DNA from 3 places in the Rhodococcus sp. RS1C4 genome. Region 3 is predicted to be linked to each of the others. Evidence: riboswitches for the same ligand, from Rfam matches in the RefSeq annotation. Region 3 holds a riboswitch; each other region holds the start of a gene.
What was found. A riboswitch is a leader RNA that binds a small molecule or an ion and turns the genes downstream of it on or off. The one in region 3 is predicted to bind S-adenosylmethionine.

Region 1 (9,956 bases), on a different contig from region 3:
CAGCAGCCACGGGACTGCCCTCGACACCCCCACCGCATCCGGCAAGCAGACCCAACAAAGCCATCGATGCCGCTATCCGTGTACGCACCCGACCCCCTCGATCACGTCGATCAACAGATTAGACGCAGCGACCATCGAAATGGTTCCAGTCGGGCTCCACCAACAGGCCAGGTGTCACGCACTCAACGACTAATTCGCCGACGGTGGTTTCACGAGCCGGCTCTGCCCTCGAGCCACCCCCTGTCAATGGAGACGTGGTCGCCAGAGCATCTCTCGCACACGTTGTTGCTTCTCGCACACGTTGCATCCTGTGCGAGGAACTTGAGCCTGTGCGAGAACTCAGATCAGCCGACGCGGAGCCGCGCTTTCGCTGCATGGTCTCAACCGGTCGGCGCATTACCCGGCCAAGTCGCCGAGGCAAGGCTGGCGAGTTCGAAACCTTCATCGCAAACGAATGCGGAGAGGACCGCTCCGGGGTGTCGCGTTGTCAGCGACGTGCAAACGGTGCTGCACCTCGGTGTAGTTCGGTCACCAGTGCAGCGGGGTCGTCGACATACATGCTGATACGTCTGATGGACGAGGCCTTGCGATGCTTTGGGAGCAAGGCTGGTAACCGAACTGAAATCGATTGGGCAAGCACAATATCGACGTTCGTACCGTCGACGTTGGGAAGATGCAATCGGCTCTCTGTGGCAATGGGGGTGGTTTCGCAGAACCGCCGCGACAGGGCTGCGGACGCGATGGAGCAACGCTCGATCGCGGCGATAGTCGAACCGGATTGCCGCACAACGAAATGAGTGTCGGTCAAATAGTGCGGACGGACTCGGTGGATTGCCAGATAGCCGAACACCGCGAACAAGGACCACACTGACAGCACCGCGAGTGCGATACGCAGCCACATCCATGGAAGAACGACATGAAGCACACAGATCTCTACGACGGTGACCACGCCGAAGGCAGCCGGTAGCGTCATGGTCCCGCGGTTCGACCGGAACACCAGCGCACCCGGCTCGACGTCAGCTACGCGGCCCCTGATCCACAACCACAGAGACGTGTAGGCGCGAACCTCCGCCAGAATCATCGGCCAGAATGACGAGTTCTCGGCCGTAGCGACCACCGCCGCTCTTGCATCCTCCCCGTCGCGACGGCGGGCCCGGTAGGTCGTCATCAGACCGAGCATCACGATAATGGCCAAGGGAAGTTCGACGGTGGCGAACAACAGCACGGCCTGCCCTGGCCCGAGGACTCCGGTCGCCAGGAGGATCGCATCGACAGCCAAGACAGTTGCTGCAAGCGCTTGCATGGATCGGTGGAAACTCTTCGAGGCTAATACCTTCATGAGGCGCCCTTTACAGAGCTTGACTTGCTCACGAGCGCACGTTGGACTCGGGAGACCACCTCGCGTTGAGCCGGGTCGGGGATGATCGCGTCGAGTGGGATCGGCATGCCTGTTTCACCCGACTGTGTGGTGTCGAATTCTCTGCTTGAGAATGGATCTGCCTCCTCGAACCAGGCCATCAACGTACGCGACAAACGTTCGATCATCGGTTCCGCCGAATCCAGTGACTTCCCCTCCAGACTCGACCATTCGGACAGAAGTTCGGCGTACCGGGAACGCTGCTCGTCGTCGGCGATCGACGCCGCGTAGAACGACAGAAATTCCTGCGGTGCCTTACCCGAGATGGCGAGTACCTCGAGCAAGTCACGCTCTCGCTCGAGCGCTGTGCGGACCGCAGGCGTCGGGGCGGATTCGAGAGCGCCGGCCAACAGTCCGGCGACCTTCGGAGGGAGCGCGGAGAGCGGCCGACCGCTCTCGACGTCGTCGACCATCGAGGAAAGCTTGATCAGCCGCTGTGTCAGTTTGGCGCGTTCGGCCTCGAGTGCTGCGACGAGGTCGCGTAGATCAGCGATTGTGTCGTCAGCACCCTCGATGTCAGAGGCGTCGCGCGCGAGAACCGCGGCAACCGATCCGAGCGGGACGCCGTTGGTCGCGAGCCAGCGAATGCGCATGAGCCGAACGACATCGTTCATCGTGTACTCGCGGTAGCCGTTCCCGCGCCGTTGAGGCTCGGCGAGGAGACCGAGGCGGTGGTAGTGACGCACCGTTCTCGGTGTGGTGTCGGCCGCGGTAGCGAGTTGCCCTATCTGCATGCCTTCAGTCTCAACCATGACCTAGCGTCAAGGTCAATGCCTGAATTCTGCCGCCCTACCCTGAGCCCACACACCACAACGCCCACCGGAGCTCACGTAGTTTCAACCGAGCCGACGCGTTGACCGGTTGAGACCAAGCTGCGTTTCCGTGCCGTCTGACGCTACCTAGGCCCGTCGACTTGAATGCCTCCGGCGTTTGCCTCGTCCACGTCATTTGTCGAAGTGAAGAACTTGTTGAAGACAATCTTCATTTCCTCGACGACGTCGATATGACTCTGCAACACGTCGACCATGTTGTTCTCGCCGCCATCGGCTTTGTCGGCGAAAACCTTCTGCAAGTGAAGTCCCATATTGAAGTCACCCCAGCCGGTAACGTTCCGAAGATCCCTCGCAGTTTTCTGATGCACCTTCAACTTTGCGATGTACTTGTCGCACGCTTCGTAGCAGGCGTGGGCAGCTTCCTCGTTCAGATACAACTGATTGTTGTCTGCAGCAACAGCCAGGGCCTTCCAATAGGTGACCGGTTCTCCAGGATTACTCATCGAGCCCCCTACTTCGGTGCGGCCGGAACCGCAGACTCCAGATCGTTGACGTGCCTCTTCACTACTGCGCAGGCATCCACGCCGTCGTCCATCTCATACAGCGCAGTGAACACCACAACGCCTGGCGGGACATCGATAGCGATCTTGCAGTCTCTGAGCGCATTACCGAACTCGGTAACGTACATGTAGGCATCGCGACCACCGATTGTTAGATCACGGCCGTCACGATTAGAGGGGTCGGCACGGGCTTCGTCGAGCGTGTGCTCAATCGATGACATCACGCTCAGTCCGTAGGGCGAATTCGCGCCCCCTGGAGCGCTGAACACGCACCGCGCCCAGTCCGGAACCTCGATACCGCGACCCCATCCTTCCTGACGGGTGGAGTTGTCCAACCCAGTTGCGTCCACCGCTTCTGGGGTGATGCTGCACGGATCCCAGCGCTCAGCGGCGACGGGACTGCCTTCGACACCCCCGCTGCATCCGGCAAGCAGTGCCGCTACAGCCATTGATGCCGCTATTCGTGTACGCACCCGACCCCCTCGATCACGTCGATCAACAGGTTAGACGCAATGACCATCGAAACGGTTCCGCTTCACCGCAGCGCGGTGACCTACAGGTCGGCCGGTCGTGCGAGGGATCTGACGGTCGACTCGGATGCTCGATATCCGGCCTCGTACATCCATGGCCAGTCGGCGAAGTCTTCCGGGTCGACGACGAGGGACTCGATCCCGCCGTTGCCGAGCCGTTTCGCCGGGTGGGACGGGAAGTCCTCGATCAGGTACTCACGCTGAAGACTCTGCCGGAAGATCAGCCACGTCTCCGGGGTGAAGCCAACGGCTTCCGCTCTTTTGGCGAGATCGATCCACGCGACGATGTTGGTGTAGCCGCCGTCGAGGATGTGTTGCCTTGTCGCGATCATCGCGAAGGTCCCGTACCAGATCGGCGGGTAGTCGAGCAGGGTCCGGCACCACCGTCGTCTGCGTTCCGGCGGGATCGGGTTCCACTTCGCCTGTGCCTCAGCAAGTCCGAATGGATCAGACATGACTCACCTCGTCCCGGAGGTTCGGTACCTCCATCGACTTGCTCGCCGACGGCCGTCGGTCGAGCCGGTTCTTCCCCTGGGGCACCCCTGTCGATGGAGACGGGGTTGCCGGACAGTCGGCCAGGTACCGCTGACTGTCACTCTTGAACCTGCGTCCGAGGATACTCGGCGTCGATGCGGATCAGAAGTCTATTTTTGCGATCCACTGCACTTGGATCGCCAGTCGCACACTGCGAACGGCGTGGTAGCGCTCAAGGTCCGAACGCGCACCCGGCGATCGTCGAAAACCCGATCGCGAAGGCTATTACTTCTGTGCTTTCCAGAATCCCGAGCCAACGCCGCGCTCGCTCGGTCGGCACTTGTGCGGCCAGGCTGTCCGTTGTCGGGAGAACTCGGTGCCGAACGAGGTCGTCGCGACGGGTCGAGAGCAGCCAGGTCGGTGTGCGACCGTCGCGCGCTGCCTTCGACCGCGCACCGCCGGTCAGGGAAACAATGCACTCGAACGATGTCAAGTGTCGCACCTTCGCATTCATCGCCGCCCGGACTACGGACGGCGGGTGCTGGCGATGTCTCGTCGACGTCGGGCACCGGATCACCGGCCAGTTCGAGTCTCAGACAACTCCCAGGGCGACCATTGCGTCGGCGACCTTAATGAATCCGGCGATGTTGGCGCCGTGCACGTAGTCGCCGGGCTTGCCGTATTCCGCTGCTGTTTCGATGGTCCGCGCGTGAATTCCATTCATGATCGCCGCGAGACGTTCGTCGGTGTAGTGGAAGCTCCACGAGTCGCGAGATGCGTTCTGCTGCATCTCGAGTGCTGATGTCGCGACTCCGCCTGCATTGGCGGCCTTTCCTGGAGCGAAGGCAACTCCGGCGTCACGGAACAACTGCACTGCGTCCGGAGTGGTAGGCATGTTCGCACCCTCGGCCACGACGCGCACCTGGTTGTTGATCAACACTTTTGCCGCGTCTGCATCGAGCTCGTTCTGTGTTGCCGACGGGATTGCGACATCGCACGCCACGTCCCAAATCGACCCGTCCGCCGTGAATGTCGCAGCCTTCACGGTGTCGCAATAGGCGCTGATGCGTTCGCGTCGAACTTCCTTGAGATCCTTGAGTAGTTCGAGATCGATTCCATTCGGATCGACGACGTATCCCGACGAATCCGAGCATGCAACGACCTTGCCGCCCAGCTGATGTACTTTCTCGATCGCGTAGATCGCGACGTTGCCCGAGCCGGAGACCACCACGGTTTTGCCGTCGAGCGAGGTCCCGAGGGTTTCCAGCATGTCGGCAACGAAGTAGGCGGCACCGTATCCCGTCGCCTCACGCCGCACCTGAGACCCTCCCCAGGACGTTCCCTTGCCGGTGAGCACTCCCGACTCGTACGAGTTGGTGAGTCGTTTGTATTGGCCGAACAGGTAGCCGATTTCGCGTCCGCCGACGCCGATGTCTCCGGCGGGCACGTCGGTGTATTCGCCGATGTGACGATGCAGCTCGGTCATGAACGACTGACAGAAGCGCATGACCTCGGCGTCGGATCGGCCTTTCGGATCGAAATCCGCGCCGCCTTTCCCGCCGCCGATGGGAAGTCCGGTAAGTGAGTTCTTGAAGATCTGCTCGAAGCCCAGGAACTTGACGATGCCGAGGTTGACGCTGGGGTGAAAGCGCAGGCCGCCCTTGTACGGTCCGAGCGCGCTGTTGTACTGCACTCGGAATCCGCGGTTGACGTGTACGGACCCGGAATCGTCGACCCACGGGACCCTGAAGATGATCTGCCGTTCCGGTTCGCACAGGCGCTCGATCAGTGCGGCGTCGGCGTATTCGGGTCGGTGTTCGAGGACGACTTGCAGCGACTCGAACACCTCGGCCGCTGCCTGATGAAACTCGGGCTCGCCGGCGTTACGCGTCAGGACCTGCTGGTAAATCGCTTCGATCTGGTCGCGCGTCGACACGCCCCGCCTCCTCTTGTGAGAACTTCGAAACATGACCGTAACAACTCATACCCAGAGCGTGGTGAGTCAGGTCGATGCATTCGCAGTTCGAGCCGGGACAACAACCCCCGCGATCTGCGGTCGGAGAGGGCTGCATCCCCCGCGAGATGAATGAGGATGCAGCCCTTCGTTCGACAGGATTCGAGATCAGCCCAGCAGTTGCTGCATGGTGTCGATTTCCTGCTGCTGCGTCTCGACGATTGTGCGGGCCATCTGCTGCGCATCCTGGTTGGATCCGTTCGCGATCTCGGCTTGCGCCATTTCGATCGCACCGGTGTGGTGAGCGATCATCATCGTCGACCACTGCCGGTCGAACTCCGGACCCGTCAGGCCGGCCAAGGTATCCATGTCCTGCTGGGTCATCATGCCCGTGCCCGAGCCATGATCCATCCCGCCCATGGTGCCCATGTCCCCCGAGGGTGCGGGCTGATCCCACTCGGCCAGCCAGCTCGTCAGCTGGTCCATCTCGGGTTGTTGCGCGGCAGCGATCGCCGACGCCAACGCCTGCACGTCCGGGTTGTCGCTACGGCCTTGCACCATCTCTGCCATCTCGACTGCCTGTGCGTGATGCGGGTACATCATCCGCGCGAACATCACGTCGGCATCGTTGAACTCAGCCGACGCACTCGACGACATCGTCTCCGTCGACTGCCCGTCCATCGACGAATCGGTCGAGGTGTCACTACAGCCGCTCAGCAGGAACGCGCCGATGGTGGCAGCGGCGATCGAGGCGGCAATCTTGGTGTGCATGTGAAACTCCTTGCAAGAGTGAGTAGAACAGGGAATCGGATTCGCCGGTAGACGCCAGTCGACCGGGCTCCCTGTCACACTCGCAAGGTCACCGATTTGTCCAACTCCCACAATGTCCACGGAGGAGCTCGCTCCTGAGTCGAGTCGACGCGTATGTGGCGCCACTCCGTCGATATCGGCGACAGGTCGATCTCACCGCTCGTCACCGGGTCGGTCAGCGCAGACCACGACGCAGTGGTGCCCATGCAGGGGTGCATCATCTGATGCGCCGACGGGCAGTCGTGCTCGCCGAATGCGACCGGAACCGAGCCGTCGACGGCATCCGACGCCACCATCGAGTGATGATCGCCGACCATCGCTCCAGACGCCGCCGACATAACTGGCGTCACAGAATGCATCAGCAGCACCCCGAACACCACCAGGGCAATCAGAAGTCCCGTCGAGGCCGCGCCTCGTCCACGGAAGCCGATTGACTGCATGCCATCGACGATAGCAACATATACCCCCAGGGGGTAGCGTCGCTGGTCTCGTGGTGCATTCCACGGACCGGCAGCTGGTTAGTCTCGAACCCATGACACCTGCCGACAACTCCGCGAAGGTTGTCGAAGCGCTGACCGACGACATCGGTGACACCGAGCTCGACGCGCGCCTCGCCGAGCTCGGTGTCGATGCCGCAACACGGGCGTCAGCACTGCTGCGCTCCCGTGCGATGCGAGAGGAGGTCAGTCGGCTTCGCCGGCGAGAGCACGAGCTGGGCACCCTGTTCGCCAGCGCCCGCGACTTGGCAGAAGTGCGCGACATCGACGGACTGCTCGAACGCCTGGTCTCGCGTGCGCACGACATGATGGGTAGCGACGTCACGTACCTGTCCGAGTTCGACTCGGGCACTCGGGACCTCCACGTTCGCAAGACGATCGGATCCGTCACCCCTCAGTTTCGACGCCTTCGAGTTCCGGCCGGTATGGGGCTCGCCAGCCGGATCGCCGATTCGCGCAGCGCGCAATGGGTTCAGCGTTACAGCGAGTACGACGAGGGTACGCACGACACCGACATCGACGACGCCGTTCACGGCGAAGGCATCGTGTCGATCCTCGGTGTGCCGATGCTCTCCGACGGCCGTGTTCTCGGCGTGTTGTTCTCCGCTACACGTCAGGAACATGTTTTTGCACCGGAGCAGATCGCAATGCTGTCCGCTCTGGCCGACCACGCGTCGATCGTGCTGCAGACTGCGAACACGCTGGCGCAGCTTCGAGCGTCGGAAGAGGAGGCCCGCACTGCACTTCACACGTTGACCGAGCACGTCGCCGTGCGCGACCGTTCCAACACCGTGCATCAGGAATTGGTGCAGGCTGTGCTGGTCGGCGGCGGATTCGGCCAAGTGGCAACCACATTGGCGCGGGCGCTGGGACGCTACGTCACCATCGTCGATGCCGATCTGCGCATTTTGGCGTCGTCGGAGGAGTCAGCGCACATCTCGGCAATCGTCAGCATGGGAAGCGCCGCCTACCGGGCGGTGGAACAGAGCCGCGCGACCGGTCATTGCTCCTACGTCGACAGTCCGTCGTCGGACATCCAGGTCGTCGCTGCGGTCACGGCCGGCGAGTTGTATTTCGGCGCGGTCCTACTCAGCCCGGGCGAGCTGGAACTCGGTCCTGTCGACGACCGCACCATCGAACGCGCCGCCCAGGTGGCGGCTTTGCTCACCCTGCAGCAGAACGCCGTCGCCGACGCCGACCAACGTGTTCGACACGAGATCATCGCCGACGTGCTGGACCCGTCGCCCGAACGTCGCCGCGATCTCGACCGTCGTGCTCGCGCTCATGGCGTCGACTCCTCCACCCTGGACACGGTTCTCGTCATCACCACGTCTCGATCGCGTAGTACCGCAACGTCACTCGTTGCCCAGCACTTTCGGAACGGATTGGTCAGCGAGTACTCGGATGTACTGGTCGCGGTGATCCACAGTTCCGACCGCATCGCCAGCGCGACCGAGGTGCGACGCATCCTCCTCAGCGGCGGTGTGCCGGATGTCCGTGTCATCGTGCCCCCGCCCGCACCGTCGGTCGATGTACTGTCGGACAGATTCGACGTCGCACACCGAACTGCTCGACTGCTCGACGCACTCGGCATCGACGACGGTGTCGTCACAACCGAGTCGTTCCACCCCTACATGGTGATGTTCGGGTCGGATCCGGAGGCCGTGCACTCGTTCATCGACCACACGATCGGGTCGGTGATCACCTACGACGCCGAACACGGGACGGACCTCGTCGCGACGCTGCGCGCATTCGTGCGCAACGAGTCGAGTCCGACCAAGACCGCTCGTGCGTTGAGCTATCACACGAACACGATCCTGCAGAGGCTGGAGCGACTCCGTCTGCTGTTGGGCGACGGCTGGCGGGACGACGAAGCTCTGTTCCGTATTTCCACTGCGGTCCGGTTGGACGCGCTGAGAGCCGGGCGTCCGCGATAGCTGTGTGCTATCAGCACACCGATGCTCCGGATCGATGGGTCGATGACACATATCGCACGTCACACCATGCCCCGTAGCGTTCGAGTTCGATACATCAGAGACGAACGCGTGGAGGATGAAGTGCCCGTCAGCAGCCGAATTCCAGGTTTCAAGGACTTGTCGCCGCTGGAGCGTCGCCGCGTCGTCGCCGAGCGCACCGACCTGCCGGAGACCGCGCTCGAACCGCTGGATCCTGCGGCGGGCCTGTCCGTCGAGCAGGCCGATCACATGGTCGAGAACGTCGTCGGCGTCCTCGGCATCCCCGTCGGCATCGCTACGAACGTCATGGTGAACGACAGTGAATACCTCGTTCCGATGGCCACCGAGGAGCCATCCGTCGTCGCGGCCGCCAGCAATGCCTCCCGCATGACCCGTCCGCACGGTGGATTCTTCGTCTCCCACACCGGGCCGGTCATGCAGGCGCAGATTCAGTTGCTCGACGTGCAGGACCCCGAGGCAGCTCGTCTGCGCATCCTCGAAGCGCGCGAGGAGATCCTCGAACTGTCCAACGCTCAGGATCCGACGCTGGTGAAGTTCGGTGGTGGTGCTCGCGATCTCACCGTCCGTGTCCTGCCCACCCGTACCGGAGTGCACGTCGTCGTGCACATCGTCGTCGACGTTCGAGATGCCATGGGCGCCAACGCCGTCAACACGATGGCCGAGGCAATTGCACCACGCGTGGCCACCATTGCGGGCGGTAGGCCACTGCTGCGCATCCTGACCAACAAGGCCGACCAGCGCATCGTGCGGGCTCGCGCAGTCTTCGACCGCGACCTACTGGGCGGCGAGGAGGTCGTGGACAATATCGTTCATGCGTCGGCCTTCGCCGAGGCGGATCCCTACCGAGCAGCAACACACAACAAAGGCATCATGAACGGCATCAGCGCCGTCGTACTCGCGACGGGCAACGACACCCGCGCCGTCGAGGCGGGCTGCCACTCCCATGCGGTCGGTGCCGACGGCCG
Region 2 (9,956 bases), on a different contig from region 3:
CCGCGGGAAACACCCACAGCGCCAGACGGTTCATCAGCGCCGTCTGCGGATTGGCGCGCGCAGCGTCGTCCTGTCGAGCGATCGACGCACGAGAGTTGAAGTGCGTCGCGATGCCGGCCAGCACCATCAGCGGTACTGCCACCATCGCGATGTCGATCACTGTCGGTACACCGCCGAACGGCGCGAACGCCTCCAGTGTCGCCGCCCCGCTGTTCATCGCGGCGGAGATCGGTGCACCGAAAAGCCGTGCGTCCAGGAATGATTGGACGTCTGTTGCGCTGAAGAAGTAGTTCGCGGTGTTCGCGTTCTCCTCCGGCGACATTCCCAGTTGCCCGATACCGGTGCCGGTTCGGTTGAAGGAGCGGAGCACGTGCAACAGCCCGATGAACACCGGGGCTTGCACCAACACGGGTAGGCAGCCGAGCAGCGGATTGAATCCGTGCGCTTTCTGCAGCTTCTGCATCTCGGCGGCCTGCCGCGCGCGGTCACCGCTGTACTTCTTCTGCAACGCCTTGATCTCCGGTTGCAGTTTCTTCATCGTGAGCTGGGTCCGCACCTGGCTCACGAAGGGTTTGTAGAGCACGAGCCGGAGGGTGAACACCAGGAACATCACGGACAAAGCCCAGGTGATTCCGTTGTCCGGTCCGAGGACCGAGCCGAACACGGTGTGCCAGACCCAGAGGATTCCGGACACGGGGTAGTAGATGAAATCGAGCATGAGAGCACCTCTTCGAGGGAGTCGGTCGATGAACGTCACGACCGATCCCGGCAAGACTCGCCGACGGGAGTGGAGCCTGCGGGAACGGTCAGGTCATCGATCCGGGTGCTCTCGGCATGGGGCGCCCGGGTGCATCAGGGCGGTGTTGGCGACGGAATCGTCCACGCAGACGTCGCTCTTCCGCTGGTGGACCCGGCACCCGGGTTCGGTCCAGTCCGACTGTCGCGTCGACCGCACCGAGAGCGGCGAGTGTTGCCGCAGCGATCCCGAGCAGTAGTCCGCCGACCGTCGACGGGTCGTCGAGGACTGCCAGCAGCAGCAGTACGGTGACGACGAGTGAAACGAAGATTGTGCGCACGAGAACTCCCCGGGTGAACGAACTTCTTTCGGCAGAAAGGGTTCGGGGGCAGAGCCGCGGACGCGAGCGTCGCTCAGTGTGCCCCCACCGGTGCGCCCGGGGCTCTGGGCATGGGGCGGCCCGCTTCGTCGGGCCGTTGCTGACGGCGGAACGACCCGCGGCGCCTGCGTTCTTCTCCCCGTGGTCCGTGTGCGACGCCGAACAGGGCGTCGAGCACGATTCGCCTTGCCGCCGACGACGCGAGCGCCACGGCCACTGCGGTGACGACCAGCCCGAAGGCAACTGTGGTCACGGCGGTGTCGGGAAGGGTGGCGAGCATCAGGAGCAGGACGAGGTATGCCGAGACTGCGCTCAGGTATCGCATTGCCGTCCACCCCTTCCGTTCGCTTCGCCGGTGGCCAGCGTATCGCGTCCATCCGATCACGCGCAGTTCGCGCCTCCGGGACCACGCCCGTCGAGTGCTGCAGCTCGATCCTCGGCAAGGTTCCACTCTGTCCACTTCACCGTTGCCGTGACGTCGGAGAGCACGCAACTGCGATAGGGCTCGGGCAGGCGGTCGAGCTCCGGTGCCGCATCCGCCGAGAGGCTTCGGAGATACCGCGTGTCGATCTTGCCGGTGTCCTCGAACCGCTCGACGCTGTGCCGGGCGACGTACGCGTCCGGATTCAGCGCAGCGAGGGAAAGAACCGCGCCGACGACAGCGACCCCGACAGCTCGCGGCAGCCATTTCCCTGTCATACCGATTCCGGCGACCATGACGAGCACGAACACCGCTCCCAGCAGAACCTCGACGACCGTGACGAACAGACGAAGCGTCGTGTACCCGTATTGACGCTCGTACAGGGACATGCGATGCAAGGCCGAGGCCACCACCACGAGGGCGAGGACGCACAGCAAGCCGAGAACAACCCTCAGATACGTCCGCTGGGTACGAGTACCTCGCGGCGCTGTGCGAACAACGGTGGCCAGTACCAGAAGAGTCAGGGCCGTCACCGCCAGCAACTGCCAGAACCCTTGACGGGCGTACTCGGCGTTGGTGAGGCCGTCCGTCGTGCGCACGTGGCTCTGACCGCCGAACAGTGTTGTCGTCTGAACGGCCACGAACAGGGCGAACACTCCGACGAGAGCCGCGACGGGCACCATCCACTCCCAGAGTGACACCGACGACTTCGACGGCCGCGCGAGCAGATCGAAGTGCGGTCGATTGACCGCCAGATACGCCGCACCCAGTGTCGCTGCGCCGACGAAGGTGAACACGAGGATGCGTGTCACGGTGCCACCGAGATCCCAGTCGGGAGTCGCCGCGTCGACGATCTTCCCGAATGTCGGGTCGGCTGCAGCGAACAGCGCGCCGAACACGATCACCAGCATCACCGTCGATGCGAAGACCGCGGCCAGTCGGCGCGGGTGGGCACGGTCGGTGTCCAGCCGCCGCGCACCGGTGGACGCCCATCTCCACGTGCGGACCGGCAGAAACAGCGGAGCCAAGGCCCCCAGCCCGAGACCTCGCCAGGTCCATGAGCCGGAGAGTACCGCCGCAGCAACGACTATCGACGTCCATATGCACAGTGCCACCAGCCATTCCGCTGCGCGGACGGTCGCGACCGATCCCAGCAGAAGCACTCCGCTCGCGCCGGCGAGCTGCCACGGGGTGGGCCTTTCCCGCAGTGCGAAGGCGACTGCGGCGACGATGACGGCCGTGGTGATGGAGTATCCGACGCCCTGTCCTCCGAGTACCGATGCCCCCACCGCACCTGCGGACATCGCGGCGATCAAAGCCTTTCGCGGCGCCGATGCGTGGCGGAGCACCGGCCACACTCGCGGGGCCCACGGTGACCATCGACGCGATGACCGGTTGCTCGGCGGAAGCACCGGAGCCGGCCCGGTGGAGGTGGACTTCGGTGTAGTGATTGCGTTCATTTCCTCTACCTCACAGTTGTTCTGGGCAGGACTTGGAGCGACGACACGCCTGTGCGTGCGCCGTGAGTGAAAGTGGTTCTCGTGTGGGACCGGGCAGGGTTCAGTTCTGTGGAAGGCACACCCGGATGTGGCACCCGGGTGATCTGTCCAGGACTTCTATCGTCCCGCCGTGCAGTTCGGTCGCCCACCGGGCGATCGCCAGACCGAGTCCGGTTCCGCCGCCTGTGGCACCACCTCTGGTGAACCTGTCGAAGACCGAAAAACGTTCGGAGGGCGAGATTCCCGGACCGTCGTCGGACACCTCGATCCTGACCCCTTCCGGTGCAGGCATCGCGGACACTGTGACGGCCGAGCCCGGAGGGGAATGCTCGACTGCATTGCTCAGCAGGTTCGTCACGATCTGCTGCACTCGTGACCGGTCGGCGGACATCTGCAGCTGGTGCGGCGTCACCACGACGCGCACACGCCCGTACTCCGACGCCACCGCGCCGAGGAAGTCGTGCACACCGAATCGTTCCGGCCGCAGTGGGAGCACTCCCCCTTCGAGCCGGGACAGATCCAGCAACTCGGTCACCAGGTCACCGAGCTTCTCCGTCTGACGCAGCGCGACGTTCAGCGTGGCAGGATCGGGCTCGGTCACGCCGTCGACCATGTTTTCCAGCACCGCACGAAGTGCCGCGATCGGCGTCTTGAGTTCGTGGGAGACGTTTCCGATGAGCTCACGCCGGTACGTGTCGGCTGCTTCGAGATCAGCGGACATCGTATTGAAGGCCTCGGCGAGTTGGCCGACCTCGTCACGCGAGCTCGCGCGCACCCGCGTCGTATAGTCCCCTCGTGCCATTGCGCGGGCCGCGGCCGTCATCTCTCGCAGCGGTGAAGTCATACCGTGCGCCACCAATTGCGTTGCTGCGATGGACACCACGAGCGCGGCCAGCAGCGTGTAGCGGAACTGCCAGCTCGCACCGATCCAGAACGTCACGCTTGCCAACAGCAGAACGATCCCCACGATCAGAGCGACCTTGAGTTTGAACGACGTCAGCGAGTCCAGCGGTCGCGGCAACCGGACAAGCGGGATCGGAGCCCTCATCGTGGAGTCTCCAGCGCGTACCCGACGCCGTGAACGGTCCGGATCAGCGTGCCGCCGAGCTTGCGGCGCAACGCCTTCACATGACTGTCCACGGTCCGACTGCTGGCAGAATCCTCCCAACCCCACAGTTCGGCGAGGAGGGTGTCGCGGGCGACCGCAGCGCCGGGTCGAGCCGACAGGAATGCAAGGATGTCGAATTCGGTTCGGGTGAGGTGAATTTCACCGTCGGGTCCGCTCACGCGTCGCGCATCGTGGTCGATTCGAAACGCGCCGAGCGTCATCGCCGCCGTCGCAGTCGATGCCGCGGCGGTGCGTTCGGCGCGACGAAGGAGTGCGTGCACCCGCGCGACGACCTCGCGCATACTGAACGGCTTGGAGAGATAGTCGTCGGCGCCGACGCCGAGTCCGACGAGCATGTCGGTCTCGTCCGACTTCGCGGTCAGCATCAGCACCGGAATCGGACGGTCCGCCTGGATCCGTCGGCACACCTCCAGGCCGTCGAAGCCCGGCAGCATGACGTCGAGAACTACGACGTCCGGCTTCTCGCGGGCACAGACCTCGACCGCCGACGGTCCGTCGTGCGCCGTCACCACGCCGAAACCTTCGCCGCGGAGTCGTGCGGCCAACGCGTCGGAGATCGTGGGTTCGTCGTCGACGACCAGCACTGTGCGGTTCATGATGTCGACCCTAGAGCCCGAACATGGAGGAGTCCGTCGGGAAATGTGGAGGTTCGGTGAAGATCCGTCGGGCCGCGCGGGCGTCGCGGGACACGGCCTGATTCCGTCACATAAGGGTCGGCTACCCTTACGGATCCGAGCGAGGCCCGACAGAACTCGAGCCACGTCACCCCCTCGAAAGGCACCTTCATGGTCGAATCCACGCGACTGCTTCGGTGGGCCGCCGCCGCGGCAGCTGCCGCGCTCCTGCTGTCCGCATGCTCGAGTTCGTCCGACGACACGGCGAGCACTCCCACCAGCGGTTCCGAGTCGAGCGGGGCGTTTCCGGTGACCGTCGACCACGCCTTCGGCGAGACGACGGTGGAATCGGAACCGCAACGCGTCGTCTCCGTCGGTTACACCGAGCAGGACACCCTCCTCGCACTCGGCGTGATCCCCGTCGGCGTCACCGAATGGTACGGCGAGCAGCCGTACGCCACCTGGCCGTGGGCACAGGACGCGCTCGGCGACGCACAACCGGAGGTGCTCGACATCGCCGACGGCTTTCAGTACGAACGGATCGTCGGGCTCGAGCCCGATCTGATCATCGCGACCAACGCGGGTCTGGATCAGGAATCCTACGACCGGCTCAGCGAGATCGCGCCGACCATTGCACACTCCGGCGAGTACTCCGAGTACTTCGAACCGTGGGATGTTCAAGCTCGCAGCATCGGCGCCGCCGTCGGCAAGAAGGACGACGTCGAGAATCTCATCGCGGGCGTCGACGAGAAGTTCGCAGCCGCGAGGGCCGAGCACCCGGAGTTCGAGGGAACCAAGGCGATCTTCCTGCAGAACGCAATCTACGACGGCGACGCCATCGCCTACCAGAACGGCTTGAGCACGGACTTTCTGACCGATCTCGGGTTCGTCGTGCCGTCGGACATCGATGAATTCGCACCCGCGGACGGCAGCGGCCAGGCATACATTCCGCTCGAGAACCTGTCGGTCCTCGATTCGGCCGACGTGCTGCTCTGGGGCACCGAGAAGCCCGAAGATCGCACCGCACTCGAGCAGGAGCGGGTGTATCGGAACCTCGAGCGGGTGAAAGAGAACAAGCTCGTGTTCACCGATGGCGTCACAGCAGGCGCGATCTACTTCACCAGCGTCCTGAGCTTGCCGTACGTGATCGACAAGTTGGTCCCGGCGTTCGCCGGCACGCTCGCCGGGGGCGGCGCAGCCACCACCACGAGTTGACCGACCTCGGCCTGGATCTCTCGGACGCACACCGAGCGGTGCGCATCGAAAGATCCAGGCGAGTCGATCAAGCAGCGCGGGCGTCGGTCCGTCGCTGCATCCACATCGCGATGGACAGGACGACGAGGCCTGCGACGGCCAGGATGGCACCTGCAGCCGCGGGTGCCGTGTACCCGAAGCCGGCGGCGATGACGGCACCACCGAGCGCGGCACCGATTGCATTGGCGAGGTTGAACGCCGCGTGATTGAGCGACGCCGCCAGTGTCTGAGCGTCCTCGGCGACGTCCATCAACCGGGTCTGCAGTCCGGGGATCACCGACGAGCCCGACGCGCCGATCAGGAACACCAGGATCAGCGCGCTGATCGGGTTGTGTGCGGCCAGAACGAACGCAGCCAGGAACACAGCCATCGATGCCAGCCCGAAGAACGTTCCCTTCAGCTTGAAGCGGTCCGCGAGCCATCCGCCGAAGTAGTTGCCGGCAACCATGCCGAGGCCGTAGATCATCAGCGCGACCGGCACCAGAGTGCGTGCCAGTCCCGCGACATCGGTCAGCGTCGACGAGATGTAGGTGTACACGGCGAACATGCCACCGAAGCCGACCATGCCGACGAACAGCGTCATCCACACCTGGCTGCGGCGAAGTGCACCGAGCTCCGTGATCGGATTGGTGGTCGGCATGCCGTCGAGACGAGGCATCCACATGATCAAGGCGGTGACGGTGAGTGCACCGATCACCCCGACGACGGCGAACGCACTGCGCCAGCCGAGAAGTTGCCCGAGCCAGGTAGCTGCGGGGACACCGACGACGTTGGCTATCGAGAGCCCCATCATGACCATCGCAACAGCTTTGGCGCGCTTGCCCGGCTCGGCGAGATGCGCCGCGACGAGCGCCGCGATACCGAAGTACGCACCGTGAGGCAAGCCCGCGACGAACCTGGACGCGACCAATTCGTTGAAACTGGGAGCGAACACGGTACCGAGGTTGCCAAGAGTGAACGCCACCATCAGAGCGATCAACAGTGCTCGACGCGGTACACGCGCGGCCAGCGTCGCGATCGCGGGCGCACCGACGACGACGCCGAGGGCGTACGCCGAGATCATGTGACCGGCCGAGGGCTCGGAGATACCCATGCTCGACGCCACGTCGGGAAGCAGACCCATCGACGCGAACTCGGTGGTCCCGATACCGAACCCACCGATCGACAGGGCGAACATCGCGAACCGTCTCCGCGTGGAGTGCGGACGGTTACTGGTACTCAGGCCGCTCGACACCTTCGAACGCACGGCGCCGACATTCCTGGCGAGGGCGGAATCGGTGACAGACACGGCACAACGACCTTTCGGGGTTTCGGGATCGATCAAGAAGAAAAAGGACGGACTGGATCGGCAACGTCCCAGGCGTCAATTGTCATCCCCGGCACAAGCGATTTTCGAATCCTCCGGCGGTGATAGTGCTCACGCCGCCGTCCAACGGTCGATCCGCAGGCCCCACTACTACCTTTATAGTGCTCATTCCGCAGGCTCCACTCCCGGCCGTCGGCAGGCGTGTTGTGGCCGGACTGCTTGTTTCCCGAAGTCGATCGCACCGCTAGGATTCACGCCAGGTCATGAGTGCCAGCATCGAGCCCCGGCTTGCTGGCCGGCAACCCTCCAACCGCGGTGGGGTGCCCCGGGTGAGAAGACCTGGTTAGTCGGCTGCGCACACGCGTTGCCGTCGAGCAAGCGCGGGCCCGCCACGGTGATGTCACATGATGTCGGTGGGCCCACTGACCGGGAGTTGTCCGACACGTCGGCGGCCCCAGGAAGAGGTTGATCATGTGTTGTTGTACCGATACGCCCCGCCCCGGCTTTCCGGACGAGAGCCGATTCGAAACCTGATCATCCTTCGAAGACGGAGTTATCACTCACATGACCGACAACACCCCTGACGTCGTGGACGCAACCGGCGCCCCCATCGAAGACCCCACTGCTTCGTGGGCTTTCGAGACCAAGCAGATTCACACGGGTCAGACTCCGGACGGCGCGACCAACGCGCGCGCTCTGCCCATCTACCAGACCACGTCGTACACGTTCGACAACACCGATCACGCCGCCGCACTGTTCGGGCTGGCAGAACCGGGCAACATCTACACCCGCATCATCAACCCCACCCAGGACGTGGTCGAGCAGCGCATCGCTGCTCTCGAGGGCGGCGTCGCCGCGCTGCTCCTGGCGTCCGGGCAGGCCGCCGAGACGTTCGCGATCCTCAACCTCGCGGAAGCGGGCGATCACATCGTCTCCAGCCCTCGTCTGTACGGCGGAACGTACAACCTGTTTCACTACACGCTTCCGAAGTTCGGTGTGCAGGTCACGTTCGTCGAGGATCCGGACGATCTCGAGCAGTGGCGCGCAGCCATCACCCCGAACACCAAAGCGTTCTACGGCGAGACCATCTCCAACCCGAAGAACGACATTCTCGACATCCCCGGTATCTCCGCCGTGGCGCACGAGAACGGGATTCCGCTCATCGTCGACAACACCGTCGCGACTCCGTATCTCATCCAGCCGCTGAAGCACGGCGCGGACATCGTCGTGCATTCGGCGACGAAGTACCTCGGTGGGCACGGCACCGCCATCGCGGGCGTCATCGTCGACGGTGGCACCTTCGATTGGACGCAGGGGCGCCACACCAACTTCACGACGGCCGATCCCAGCTATCACGGCGTCGTGTTCGCGGACCTCGGTGCTCCGGCGTTCGCGCTCAAGGCCCGCGTCCAGTTGCTGCGTGATGTCGGCGCGGCCGTGTCTCCGTTCAACGCGTTCCTCATCAGCCAGGGGCTCGAGACGTTGAGTCTGCGCATCGAACGTCACGTCGAGAACGCACAGAAGGTGGCGGCGTTCCTCGAGGCGCGGGACGAGGTGGAGTCCATCAACTACGCGGGTCTGAAGTCCTCGCCGTGGTACGGCCGCGGCCAGGAACTTGCACCGAAGGGCCAGGGCGCCATCATCGCGTTCGAGCTGAAGGGCGGCGTCGACGCCGGCAAGAAGTTCGTCAACGCGCTGAGCCTTCACAGCCATGTGGCTAACATCGGTGATGTGCGTTCACTCGTCATTCACCCCGCCTCGACCACACATTCGCAGTTGACGCCGGAGGAGCAGCTGGCCTCGGGCGTCACTCCGGGCCTGGTCAGGCTCGCTGTGGGTATCGAAGGGATCGACGATATTCTCGCCGATCTCGAAACCGGATTCGCAGCGGCGGCGTCTTGACCATCGGCTCTGTGCACGACGTCCGTCCGGCTGCGGGATTCCCGCCGCCGGACGGACGGCTCGGCAGTATCGACATCGGCCGGCTCGACCTCGAGAGCGGTGCCTCGCTACCCCAGGTGACCGTTGCGGTGCAGCGCTGGGGAGAGCTCGCACCCGGACGTGACAACGTGGTTCTCGTCGAGCACGCCCTCACCGGCGATTCGCACGTCAGCGGACCCGCCGACGCGGATCACGCGTTGCCCGGCTGGTGGAACGGGATGGTCGGACCCGGCGCACCGATAGACACCGACGAGTGGTGCGTCGTCGCATCGAACGTCCTCGGTGGCTGCGGTGGAACGACGGGTCCCAGCTCGCTCGCCGAGGACGGTAAGCCGTACGGCAGCCGATTCCCCGGCATCTCCATTCGCGACCAGGTTGCGGCCGAGGTCGCGCTCGCGGATGCGCTCGGCATCCACCGCTTCGCTGCTGTTGTCGGCGGTTCCATGGGCGGCATGCGCACACTGGAGTGGATCGTCGGCCATCCCGAGCGTGTCGGCGCCGCTCTCGTACTCGCCGTCGGCGCCCGCGCCACTGCGGACCAGATCGGTACGCAGACCACTCAGATCGAAGCGATCGCGTCGGATCCGGACTGGCAGGGCGGTGATTACCACGGCACGGCTCGATCCCCTCGCGCTGGACTGAAGATCGCTCGTCGCATCGCGCACCTGACCTATCGC
Region 3 (9,956 bases):
AGGAGCGACGGACGGATTCAACATCTCACCGTACATCGTCCCCGGTGGCCTGGACGAGATCGTCGACTGGCTGGTTCCGGAACTGCAGGAGCGCGGTGCGTACCGGACCGAGTACACGGAGACCACGCTGCGTGGCCATCTCGGTCTTCGCGAACCGTTGACGTGGAGAAAGACCGGTGAGACCGATAGCAGCGCTGCAGGCTGATCTCGAGCAGCAAGGAACCGGTGTCTCGCGGAAGGACGTATACGTCTGCGCGGCAGCGGGGTTCACCACCCTTCTGGACTCCGCGGTTCTCAGTATCGGCGTGCCCGCGATCCGGTCGTCACTGGATGCGGGCACTTCCGACGTGCAGTGGATTCTGGCGAGTTACTCCCTGACGTTCGGTCTCGCGCTGGTACCGGCGGGCAGGCTGGGCGACGTCATCGGGCGTCGACGGTTGTTTCTCGCAGGACTCGGTGTGTTCTCCGTCATGGGCCTGATCGGGGCAGGTGCGGCCGAGGCGTGGATGATCGTCGCAGCGCGGCTGGGACAGGGGATAGGTGCGGGCACGGTCAGCTCGCAGGTTCTGGGCATCATCACCGATCGGTACAGTGGCCGCGAACGCGCGAAGGCGCTCGGTGTCTACAGCACAGCAGGGGGCCTGGCAGGCCTCTGTGGTCCGATCCTCGGCGGAACGCTTCTCGGCGTCGCCGATCCAGACGTCGGCTGGCGCCTGCTGTTGCTGCTCAACGTCCCGTTCGCCGTAGCGACCCTGATCGCGGGTTCCCTGTGGTTACGCAGGGATTCCAGTAGGCGCTCCGGCGCCAGCATCGACGTGCTCGGCCTCCTCGCTCTCGGTGTCGCGACGCTGCTGCTGTTGCTGCCCATGGTGTCTTCGCTCGGCGCGGTGTTCTCGACCCTGTCGGTGGTCGGATCGGTGGGACTGCTGGTGGGCTTCTGGTTCTGGGAGAAGCGTTTCGCGTCGAGGGGCGGCACACCCGTTCTCCTGCCTGCACTGCTGGCCGCCAAGGGATACACGCTGGGGACGGCCGTTGCGATGTTCTGGTTCGGCGCCGTGCTGGCGCTGCAGGCGGTGCTGAGTCTCTACCTCATCGAGGGCCTGGGATACCCCGCGCTGCAGGCCGCTCTGATCATGGTCGGCAGTTCGATTCTGATGGCGGTGACGTCTGCGTTCGGATGGAGGGTCGTAGCGAAGTTCGGCCGCAGTGCCGTGGTCGGTGCGATCGTGCTCGAACTGTTCGTGGTGGCCGGCTACATCGGCGTGATCGCATACCTGCCCCGGGGTGCGACGGTACCGGCGTTCGTCGTGCTCGCGGTGTTGTCCGGCGTGGCAAGTGGATTCGTTGACGCACCGAATCGCGCGATGACGCTCGAGTACTCGCCTCCCCAGGCCAACGGCGTCGCGGCCGGATTTCTGCAACTGTCCCAACGACTTTCGGCAACAATTTCCCTTGCCGCGGTGCCGGGCATCTACCTGGGGGTTCTCGCGGCCGACGACACCGACTTCGGGCGTGCGGCAGGCCTCGGACTCGGGGTCAGTGGCATGATGCTGATCGGGTCTCTCGTATGTGCAGTGGCGGACAGCCGGCGTAGAGCTGATCGGAGACAGCAGTGACACGAACAGAAGCGACACGAACAGAAGTGAGCCAGAAGGCCTCGGTGACACCGAAGTTCTCGTGGTTTCTCCCGACGGGCGGTGACGACGAACGTCTGGGTGGTGCGTCGCACGGAGTCGGCATCGGGGCCACCGGAGTCGTCGTTGCGGACACCGGCCACCGGGAGGCGTCGCTCGACTACCTCACGCAGGTCGCGCAGACCGTCGATCGGCTGGGTTTTCACGCGGTTCTGACGCCGACGGGTGCGCATTGCGAGGACGCGTGGCTGGTGACGTCGGCGCTCATTTCGGCGACGAAGAATCTGAAGTTCCTGGTGGCTTTTCGTCCCGGTGCCGTGGCGCCCGTTCTGTCCGCGCAGATGGTGAGTACGTTCCAACGATTGTCGGCCGGACGCGCGTTGTTGAATGTCGTCGTCGGTGGAGACGACGCCGAGCAGCGAGCGTACGGCGACACGCTGGACAAGCAGTCGCGGTACCGTCGAGCGCAGGAGTTCCTCCAGATCGCGCGAGCCGTGGGCGACGGCGAGGCAGTCTCGGTGCACAGTGAGTTCTACGAGGTGGACCGGCCTGCAGGTGGATTCGGCGGGTACGCATCTACTCCGCTGCCCGAGGTGTACCTGGGCGGGTCCTCGCCGGAGGCGATCGACGTCGCAGCCTCCGAGGCGGACGTGTTTCTCACCTGGGGAGAACCGCCCGCGCAGGTCGCGGACAAGCTCGCCGCGGTCAAGGCCGCCGCGAGGGAGAAGGGGCGGAGCATTCGCGGCGGGATTCGCCTGCACGTGGTGACGAGGGAAACCAGTGAGGAGGCGTGGCAGGTCGCGGAGAATCTGATCTCGGGTGTCGACGACGAACTCGTTGCGCGGCGCCAGAAAGCGTTGCGCAGTATCGGGTCCGAAGGGCAGCGTCGAATGCTGGATCTGCACGGTGGGGATCGAACGAAGCTTGTGGTCGGACCCAATCTGTGGGCCGGATTCGGGCTCGTTCGCGGCGGAGCGGGCACGGCCCTCGTCGGGAGCCACGACGAGGTGGCCGAGCGAATCCGCGAGTACGTCGACGTCGGGATCGAGGAGTTCATCTTCTCCGGCTATCCGCACCTCGAGGAGGCCGAGCACTTCGGGGAAGTACTGCGCAAGAACTTCACCTAGTTTGTCGGTAGGAAACCGACCCAATTGGCGCAGCCCGACCGCGTCGTCGTAGACTCGTCGGCGAAACACCATCCAGAGCGACCGAGAGACCTGGCTCTACGACGTCGCAGCAACCCCCCGCGGGGTGAAACACGCGGGTGAGGGTGCTACCGCCGGGACCGATGGAGGAACGATGACCACCACGCAGCTCAGCGAGGGCTTCGTCACGGCCTGGGGCCGTATTCACGTGGATCTGTGCCGGTTGACCGGTTCGATCTGTCGCGGCTGAGTTCTCACTCGGTCTGCTGTTCTCTCCATCCCTCTCCGCCTGACTCGGCGCGCCTGCGTGCGCGTCGACGGCGTCCTATCAAGATCCGGAGTATCTCGGTGTCTTCACGTTCCGTTTTTGCAGGTGTCAGCGCTGTCGCTGCCCTGAGTGTCGTGCTCACAGCCTGCGGAGGTGGCGGGGCAACCACCTCGGCCGATGCCGGAGAGCCCACTGCCGGCGGCACTCTGCGCTACGGATTGTCGGGTGCTCCCACCTGCTCGGACCCCGCTCAGTCCGGGACCAACCAGACCATCTACGTCGTCAGGCAAGTCGTCGACTCGCTGACGGATCAGGATCCGGAGACGGGGGACATCACTCCGTGGCTCGCGGAGAGCTGGGAGGTGGCACCCGACGCGTCGTCGTTCACGTTCAAGCTGAAGGACGGTGTCACCTTCAGCGACGGCACACCGGTCGACGCGGAGGCGGTGAAGGCCAATTTCGACTCGATCGTGAACATCCTGACCACGGCCAAGTCGCCGCTCGGTGGTAGCTACCTGTCGGGTTACCAGGGCACCACCGTCGTCGACCCGCTCACTGCGCAGGTCGACTTCGACGGCCCGAACGCACAGTTCCTGCAGGCGACGTCGACGGCGCAGTTGGGCCTTCAGGCGCTGTCCACCGTCGCCAAGCCTGCCGAGGAACGGTGCGACGGCTCCAACGTCGGCAGCGGGCCGTTCACCTACGCCGATTATCAGCAGGACAAGTCGGTCACGTTGGCCAAGCGCACCGGGTACGACTGGGGCTCGGACGTGTTCGGACACGAGGGCGAGGCATACCTCGACACGATCGAGTTCACCGTCGTACCCGAGTCGGGTGTGCGTACCGGCAGCTTGTCCTCCAACCAGCTCGACGCCATCTCCGACGCGCTTCCTCAGGACGCGCCGCAGATCGAGGCCACCGGAGGGCAGATTCTGACGACGTCCAACCCAGGCACACCGTTCGGCTTCCAACCCAACGTCACTCGCGGGGTGCTGCAGGATCCCGAGGTCCGTAAGGCGCTGGTGCCGGCGATCAACCGTCAGGAACTGATCGACACCATTCTCGGACCCGACTTCAAGGTCGCGACGAGCACGCTGGCCAGCAAGACCCCCGGTTACACGGAGTTGGCGGACGTCACGTACGACCCGGAGAAGGCGAAATCGATTCTCGACGCAGCAGGCTGGGTGCCCGGTGCCGACGGAATCCGCGAGAAGGACGGCCAGAAGCTCTCGTTCAAGGTCATGTTCAGCGCGGTGTTCGCCGGTAATCAGGCGATCCTCGAACTGACGCAGCAGCAGCTGCGCGACGTCGGAGTGGATCTGCAGCTCGAGCTCGTTTCCAATTCCGAGGCCACGGCGCGTCAGGGGACGAAGGACTACGACTCGACGTACTACAACAGCACCCGCGCCGACGGCGACATCCTGCGTACGTCCTTCGCCGTGGACGGGCGAAACCTCAACGCCCGCGGACCGATTCCCGACCTCGACGCCTCGCTCGACGAGGAGTTGGCCACCACCGACACCGCTGCCAGGAACGAGATCATCGCTACCGCGCAGCAGCAGGTTCTCGACAACGGACTGTGGATTCCGACGATCGAACTGTCGCAGGCCATCGGTGCCGGACCGAACGTGCAGGACCTGAAGTTCGAGGCGTCGGCCCGGCTGCAGTTCTTCGACACCTGGCTGAGCGGACAATAACCATGATTCGTTATCTCGCACTGCGCGTCGTGCAGGCCGTCCTCGTTCTCTGGGCGGCGTTCACGATCTCGTTCATCGTGCTGTTCCTTCTGCCGTCCGACCCCGTCAGCATCGCCGCCGACTCGGCAGGGTCCGGTACGCCCGTCGACGCGGCGGCCATCGCCGAGTTGCAGGCGCGATACGGGCTGGATCAGCCGGTGTGGGTGCAGTACTGGAACTCTCTGAGCGGTGCAGTGCGAGGTGACTTCGGGTTCTCCATCGCCACCGGTCAGAAGGTCACGACGGCCATCCTCGACGCACTGCCGAGCACCCTGGCGTTGGCGACGACCGCGCTGGTGCTGTCGTTGATCTTCGGCGGGTCGGTTGCCTTCCTGGCCACCTACACGCGTGTCCAGTGGCTGCGCACGCTTCTGTTCTCCATCCCGCCGCTGGGCGTTGCTGTGCCGACCTTCTGGGTCGGGCTGCTTCTGCTGCAGGTGTTCTCGTTCCAACTCAGGATCTTCCCCGCGTTCGGTGACCAGGGAGCGTCGTCGCTCGTGCTGCCTGCGATCACGCTCGCGTTGCCGACGGGTGCCGTGATCGCTCAGGTTCTCGCCACGTCGATGACCACGACGTGGAAGCAACCGTTCGTCGAATCTGCGCGCGCCAAGGGAGTGTCACGTCTGCGAGTACAGACCAAGCACGTCGTGCGGCTGTCCTCGATTCCGGCCTTCACCATCGCCGGCGTACTCGTCGGCAACCTGCTCGCCGGATCGGTCGTCGTGGAGACGGTCTTCTCCAGGGCCGGTGTCGGCAGGTTGACTCAGACGTCCGTTCTGGCGCAGGACATTCCCGTGGTGCAGGGCATCGTCGTTCTGACATCGCTGGTGTTCGTTCTGGTCAACCTGCTGGTCGACCTGTTCTATCCGTTGATAGACCCTCGGATCGTGTCCGAGTACAAGCAGTCCGCTCCCGCGAAGGAGAAGGCACATGTCTGACATCCTGACCCGCGTCGAGACGGTCGCCACCGCTGAACCTGTCGTCCCGAAGCCGAACCCTGTTCGTCGTAGGCCGCGTGTGCGGTCACTGGTGAAGAACATCTGGCTGGCGCTGTCGGTCGTCGTCCTGGTTCTCGCCGTCGGCTTCGCATTGTTTCCCTCGCTCTTCGCCAGTGGGGACCCTCTGAAGGGAACGCCTGCGGACAAATTGCAAGGACCGAGCGCGGCGCACTGGTTCGGAACCGACAACATCGGACGTGACCTCTACACCCGCGTCGTCCACGGTGCCGGATTGTCGCTCACCGCAACGTTGTTCGCGGTCGCGATTGCACTCGTGGCCGGATCGCTGATCGGTCTGCTCGCAGGCGCCGTCGGCGGCGTCGTCGACGCGATCCTGATGCGCATCGTCGACGTGCTGCTGTCGATTCCCGCACTTCTGCTCTCGCTGGCGCTGGTCACGGCGCTCGGGTTCGGTACACGCAACGTCGCCATCGCTGTCGGTGTCTCCCTCGTCGCGAACTTCGCGCGCGTCATGCGCTCCGAAGTGCTCCGGGTGCGGCAGTCGCTGTACGTCGAAGCCGCCTACGCCTCCGGCGTCCGGTGGTACGACGTGTTCCGGCGCCACATCCTCCGCAACTCCTACGGACCGGTCATCGCCCTTGCCGCAGTGGAATTCGGCCAGGCGGTGCTGGCGGTGTCCGCCCTCAGTTTCCTCGGATTCGGCGCTGTCCCACCGACACCCGAGTGGGGATCGTTGATCTCCGAGGGCCGGAGTTTCCTGGCCACCGCATGGTGGATGACCACTCTGCCCGGCCTGGTGATCGTGGCCGTCGTCCTGTCGGCCCACCGCGTCGGCCACGCAATCGAGGGAGGCACACGATGAGCCCCATTCTGGAAGTCGAGAACCTCCAGGTGGACTACGGCAACGGTGCCGCGGTCCGAGGAGTGTCGCTGACGGTCGAGCGCGGCGAAGTGGTGGCGGTGGTGGGTGAGTCCGGATCGGGCAAATCGACGACGGCACACGCGATCATCGGTCTGCTTCCCGGCGCGGGTCGCATCACGTCCGGCGAAGTCCGCTTCGACGGCAAGCGGATCGACGATGCCTCCGAGAAGGTGCTGGACCGCCTGCGCGGGGCTCACATCGGTCTGGTTCCCCAGGACCCGACGACGTCGCTCAACCCGGTCATCCGAGTCGGTGAGCAGGTGGCCGAGGTGCTCCGCGTGCACGGGCTGGCCACCAAGCGGTCGGCGAAGCTCGAAGCGATCAGGATCCTCACCGAGGCCGGGATCGACAACCCCGAGGTGCGGGCCCAGCAGTACCCGCAGGATCTCTCGGGCGGTCAGCGTCAACGCGTTCTCATCGGCATCGCACTGGCATGTACGCCCGAGCTCGTGATCGCCGACGAGCCCACGTCCGCGCTCGACGTCACCGTGCAGCGCCGCATCCTCGACCACCTGGACGCCCGTATCGCCGAGACGGGGACGGCCGTTCTGCTCATCACGCACGACCTCGGGGTCGCTGCCGACCGCGCCGACCGGCTCGTCGTCATGAGCAAGGGCGACATCGTCGAGACCGGGCCTACCTCCGAAGTTCTCGCGAATCCGAAGCACGAGTACACGAGGTCGCTGCTGGCCGCCGCACCCAGCCTGGGGACGGTACTGCGGCCGGCCAGGCCGTCGACGACACCGATTCTGACGGCCACCGAGGTGTCCAAGACGTTCCGAATCGGACGGCAGGAGTGGAGCCTGCGGAACGACCCGAAAGGCGGTGTGCACCTCGATGCGGTGAAGGCTGCGTCGTTGACGGTCGAACGTGGGCGGACACTGTCGCTCGTGGGGGAGTCCGGATCCGGCAAGTCGACGTTGGCGCGCATCACCATCGGGTTGGAGAAGCCGACGTCCGGGCGCGTCGAGTTCGACGGGACCGAGGTGACGGGCTTGCGTGGCTCGCGGCTTCGTGATCTTCGCCGACGCGTTCAGATCGTGTACCAGAACCCCTACGCCTCGCTCAACCCGAAACTGACCGTCGAGCAGATCATCGAGGAACCACTCGACGCGTTCAAGGTCGGGACGAGTGCCGAGCGTTCGGCGCGGACCGCGGAGCTGTTGGATCGAGTCGCGTTGCCTGCCGACTACTCCCGGCGCAAACCCGCGGAACTGTCCGGCGGGCAACGCCAGCGCGTTGCGATCGCGCGAGCGCTGGCACTCAGGCCGGACCTGGTGGTTCTGGACGAACCGGTGTCCGCACTCGACGTGTCGGTGCAGGCGCAGATTCTGGACCTTCTCGACGAGTTGCAGACCGGACTGGACCTGAGCTACCTGTTCATCTCGCACGACCTCGCCGTCGTGCGGCAGATCAGCGACACCGTCGCGGTGATGCAATCCGGGACGATCGTCGAATACGGGCCGACGGCACGGATATTCGATTCGCCTCAGCGTGAGTACACCCGCGAGTTGCTGGCGGCTATTCCCGGCAACTCGCGCCCGAGAAGTCACGACAAGGAGACCGCAGGTGCCCGATAAGTTCTTGATCGCCGTCGAACTGCGCGGAGCCGGAATTCACCCGCATGCCTGGCGACGGGAGGATTCTCGCGCCGAGGAACTGTTCACCGCGCAGTACTGGACCGATCACATCGAGGCGGCCGACCGCGCAGGGATCGACATCGCGTTCCTCCCCGACGCCTTCGCGCTTCAGAGCGGTGACGGCGTCGAACTGGGCAGGATCGAGGCGGCGGCGATCGCCGCACGGGCTGCCGCGGGCACCCGCTCGATCGGCCTCGTCCCGACGGTGACCGTCACGCACACCGAGCCGTTCCACGTGTCGAAGCAGATCGCGAGCATCGACTACGCATCGTCGGGTCGCGCAGGCTGGGAAGTCGCTGTCTCGCAGGACGCCGACGAAGCGACGCTGTTCGGGCGCAAGGGCCCGCAGACCGTCGACGAACTCTGGAATGAGGCCGACGACGCCGCCGAGGTCGTCACCCGGTTGTGGGACAGCTGGGAGGACGACGCGGAGATTCGCGACGCGTCCACCGGACGCTTCATCGACCGAGACAAACTGCACTACATCGACTTCGAGGGCGACTACTTCTCGGTGAAGGGCCCGTCCATCACGCCGCGCCCGCCGCAGGGGCAGCCGATCGTCGTCGTCCGGGCCGAGGACGACCCGTCCACGGCCGTTGCCGCCAAGCGCGCGGACATCGCGCGAATCTCCGCGCCGACGATCGACGACGCAGCCGTCGTGGCCGCGCGGGTGCGTCGTGCCGTCGTGGCCGAGGGACGTGACCCTGCCGAGGTTCACGTGGTGCTCGATCTCGAAGTGCACGTCTCGGATACCGCGGCGGCCGACGTCGATCAGCTGAACAGCTGGTCGCCGTACGTGCCGGACTCGGTGAGCTTCCGGGGGAACGCCGCGGAACTGCAGGAGTTGCTCGACGGCCTCGCCGCATCCGGCGTCGTCGACGGCGTGACCTTGCGACCGTTGGCGCTCGCCCAGTCGGTCGAGGCCATCACGACCGATGTCGTACCCGGCTTGGCCTGGCACGATGGTGCAACGCCCCGTCTGCGCCCCGGTCCGCTGCTGCGCAGCAGGCTCGGCCTTGCACGACCGGAGAACCGATACGCAGTACGCCGTCAGGCAGCACAGGGAGCGTCGAAATGAGCGCGATCAAGAAGCAAATCCATCTGGGAGCGCACTTCCCGGGTGTCAACAACACGACGGTGTGGCAGGACCCGGAATCGAAGAGCCAGATCGAGTTCGACTCGTTCGTCCACCTCGCGGAGACCGCGGAGCGCGGGTTGTTCGACTTCTTCTTCCTGGCCGAAGGGTTGCGGCTGCGCGAGCACCGAGGCCGTATCCACGACCTGGACGTCGTCGGTCGTCCCGACACGTTGATCGTGCTCAACGCGTTGGCCTCCGTCACCACGCATCTCGGGCTGGCCGGCACCATCAACACGACGTTCAACGAGCCGTTCGAGCTGGCGAAGCAGTTCGCGACGCTCGATCACCTGTCCGGTGGCCGCGCGGCGTGGAACATGGTGACCTCGTCGGATGCGTTCACCGGCGAGAACTTCCGCCGCGGTGGATATCTGGACCGAGCGGATCGGTACGTCCGTGCTCGCGAGATCATCGACACGGCCCGAGAGCTCTGGGACAGCTGGTCACCCGACGCGCTCGTCGTCGATCGAGAGAACGGGGTGTTCGCACGTCGCGAGCACATCGCACAGGTCCGCCA

Region 1: another riboswitch for S-adenosylmethionine. It lies ahead of CH289_RS18155 (mandelate racemase/muconate lactonizing protein); the one in region 3 lies ahead of CH289_RS29020 (putative leader peptide).
Region 2: another riboswitch for S-adenosylmethionine. It lies ahead of CH289_RS00080 (bifunctional o-acetylhomoserine/o-acetylserine sulfhydrylase); the one in region 3 lies ahead of CH289_RS29020 (putative leader peptide).

Annotation. Positions count from the first base shown of each region.
Region 1 covers NZ_NOXZ01000035.1:30,191-40,146, reverse strand. Annotated here, with positions in the region: gene CH289_RS28795 (DUF3558 family protein) at 1-64, opposite strand, end outside; gene CH289_RS18175 (hypothetical protein) at 488-1,339, opposite strand; gene CH289_RS18170 (MerR family transcriptional regulator) at 1,336-2,169, opposite strand; gene CH289_RS18165 (hypothetical protein) at 2,313-2,693, opposite strand; gene CH289_RS18160 (DUF3558 family protein) at 2,702-3,199, opposite strand; gene CH289_RS18155 (mandelate racemase/muconate lactonizing protein) at 3,304-3,735, opposite strand; SAM riboswitch class IV at 3,765-3,884, opposite strand; gene gdhA (NADP-specific glutamate dehydrogenase) at 4,347-5,690, opposite strand; gene CH289_RS18140 (DUF305 domain-containing protein) at 5,877-6,479, opposite strand; gene CH289_RS18135 (DUF6153 family protein) at 6,554-6,958, opposite strand; gene CH289_RS18130 (helix-turn-helix domain-containing protein) at 7,051-8,952, shown strand; gene CH289_RS18125 (hydroxymethylglutaryl-CoA reductase, degradative) at 9,073-9,956, shown strand, end outside.
Region 2 covers NZ_NOXZ01000002.1:5,266-15,221, forward strand. Annotated here, with positions in the region: gene yidC (membrane protein insertase YidC) at 1-718, opposite strand, end outside; gene CH289_RS00045 (DUF6412 domain-containing protein) at 807-1,076, opposite strand; gene CH289_RS00050 (DUF6412 domain-containing protein) at 1,150-1,440, opposite strand; gene CH289_RS00055 (DUF4153 domain-containing protein) at 1,497-2,996, opposite strand; gene CH289_RS00060 (sensor histidine kinase) at 3,097-4,083, opposite strand; gene CH289_RS00065 (response regulator transcription factor) at 4,080-4,760, opposite strand; gene CH289_RS00070 (iron-siderophore ABC transporter substrate-binding protein) at 4,950-5,993, shown strand; gene CH289_RS00075 (MFS transporter) at 6,061-7,209, opposite strand; SAM riboswitch class IV at 7,598-7,725, shown strand; gene CH289_RS00080 (bifunctional o-acetylhomoserine/o-acetylserine sulfhydrylase) at 7,903-9,240, shown strand; gene metX (homoserine O-acetyltransferase MetX) at 9,237-9,956, shown strand, end outside.
Region 3 covers NZ_NOXZ01000027.1:16,540-26,495, forward strand. Annotated here, with positions in the region: gene CH289_RS13300 (NtaA/DmoA family FMN-dependent monooxygenase) at 1-205, shown strand, start outside; gene CH289_RS13305 (MFS transporter) at 177-1,616, shown strand; gene CH289_RS13310 (LLM class flavin-dependent oxidoreductase) at 1,661-2,761, shown strand; SAM riboswitch class I at 2,827-2,929, shown strand; gene CH289_RS29020 (putative leader peptide) at 2,934-3,029, shown strand; gene CH289_RS13315 (ABC transporter substrate-binding protein) at 3,128-4,744, shown strand; gene CH289_RS13320 (ABC transporter permease) at 4,747-5,721, shown strand; gene CH289_RS13325 (ABC transporter permease) at 5,714-6,604, shown strand; gene CH289_RS13330 (dipeptide ABC transporter ATP-binding protein) at 6,601-8,244, shown strand; gene CH289_RS13335 (LLM class flavin-dependent oxidoreductase) at 8,234-9,382, shown strand; gene CH289_RS13340 (NtaA/DmoA family FMN-dependent monooxygenase) at 9,379-9,956, shown strand, end outside.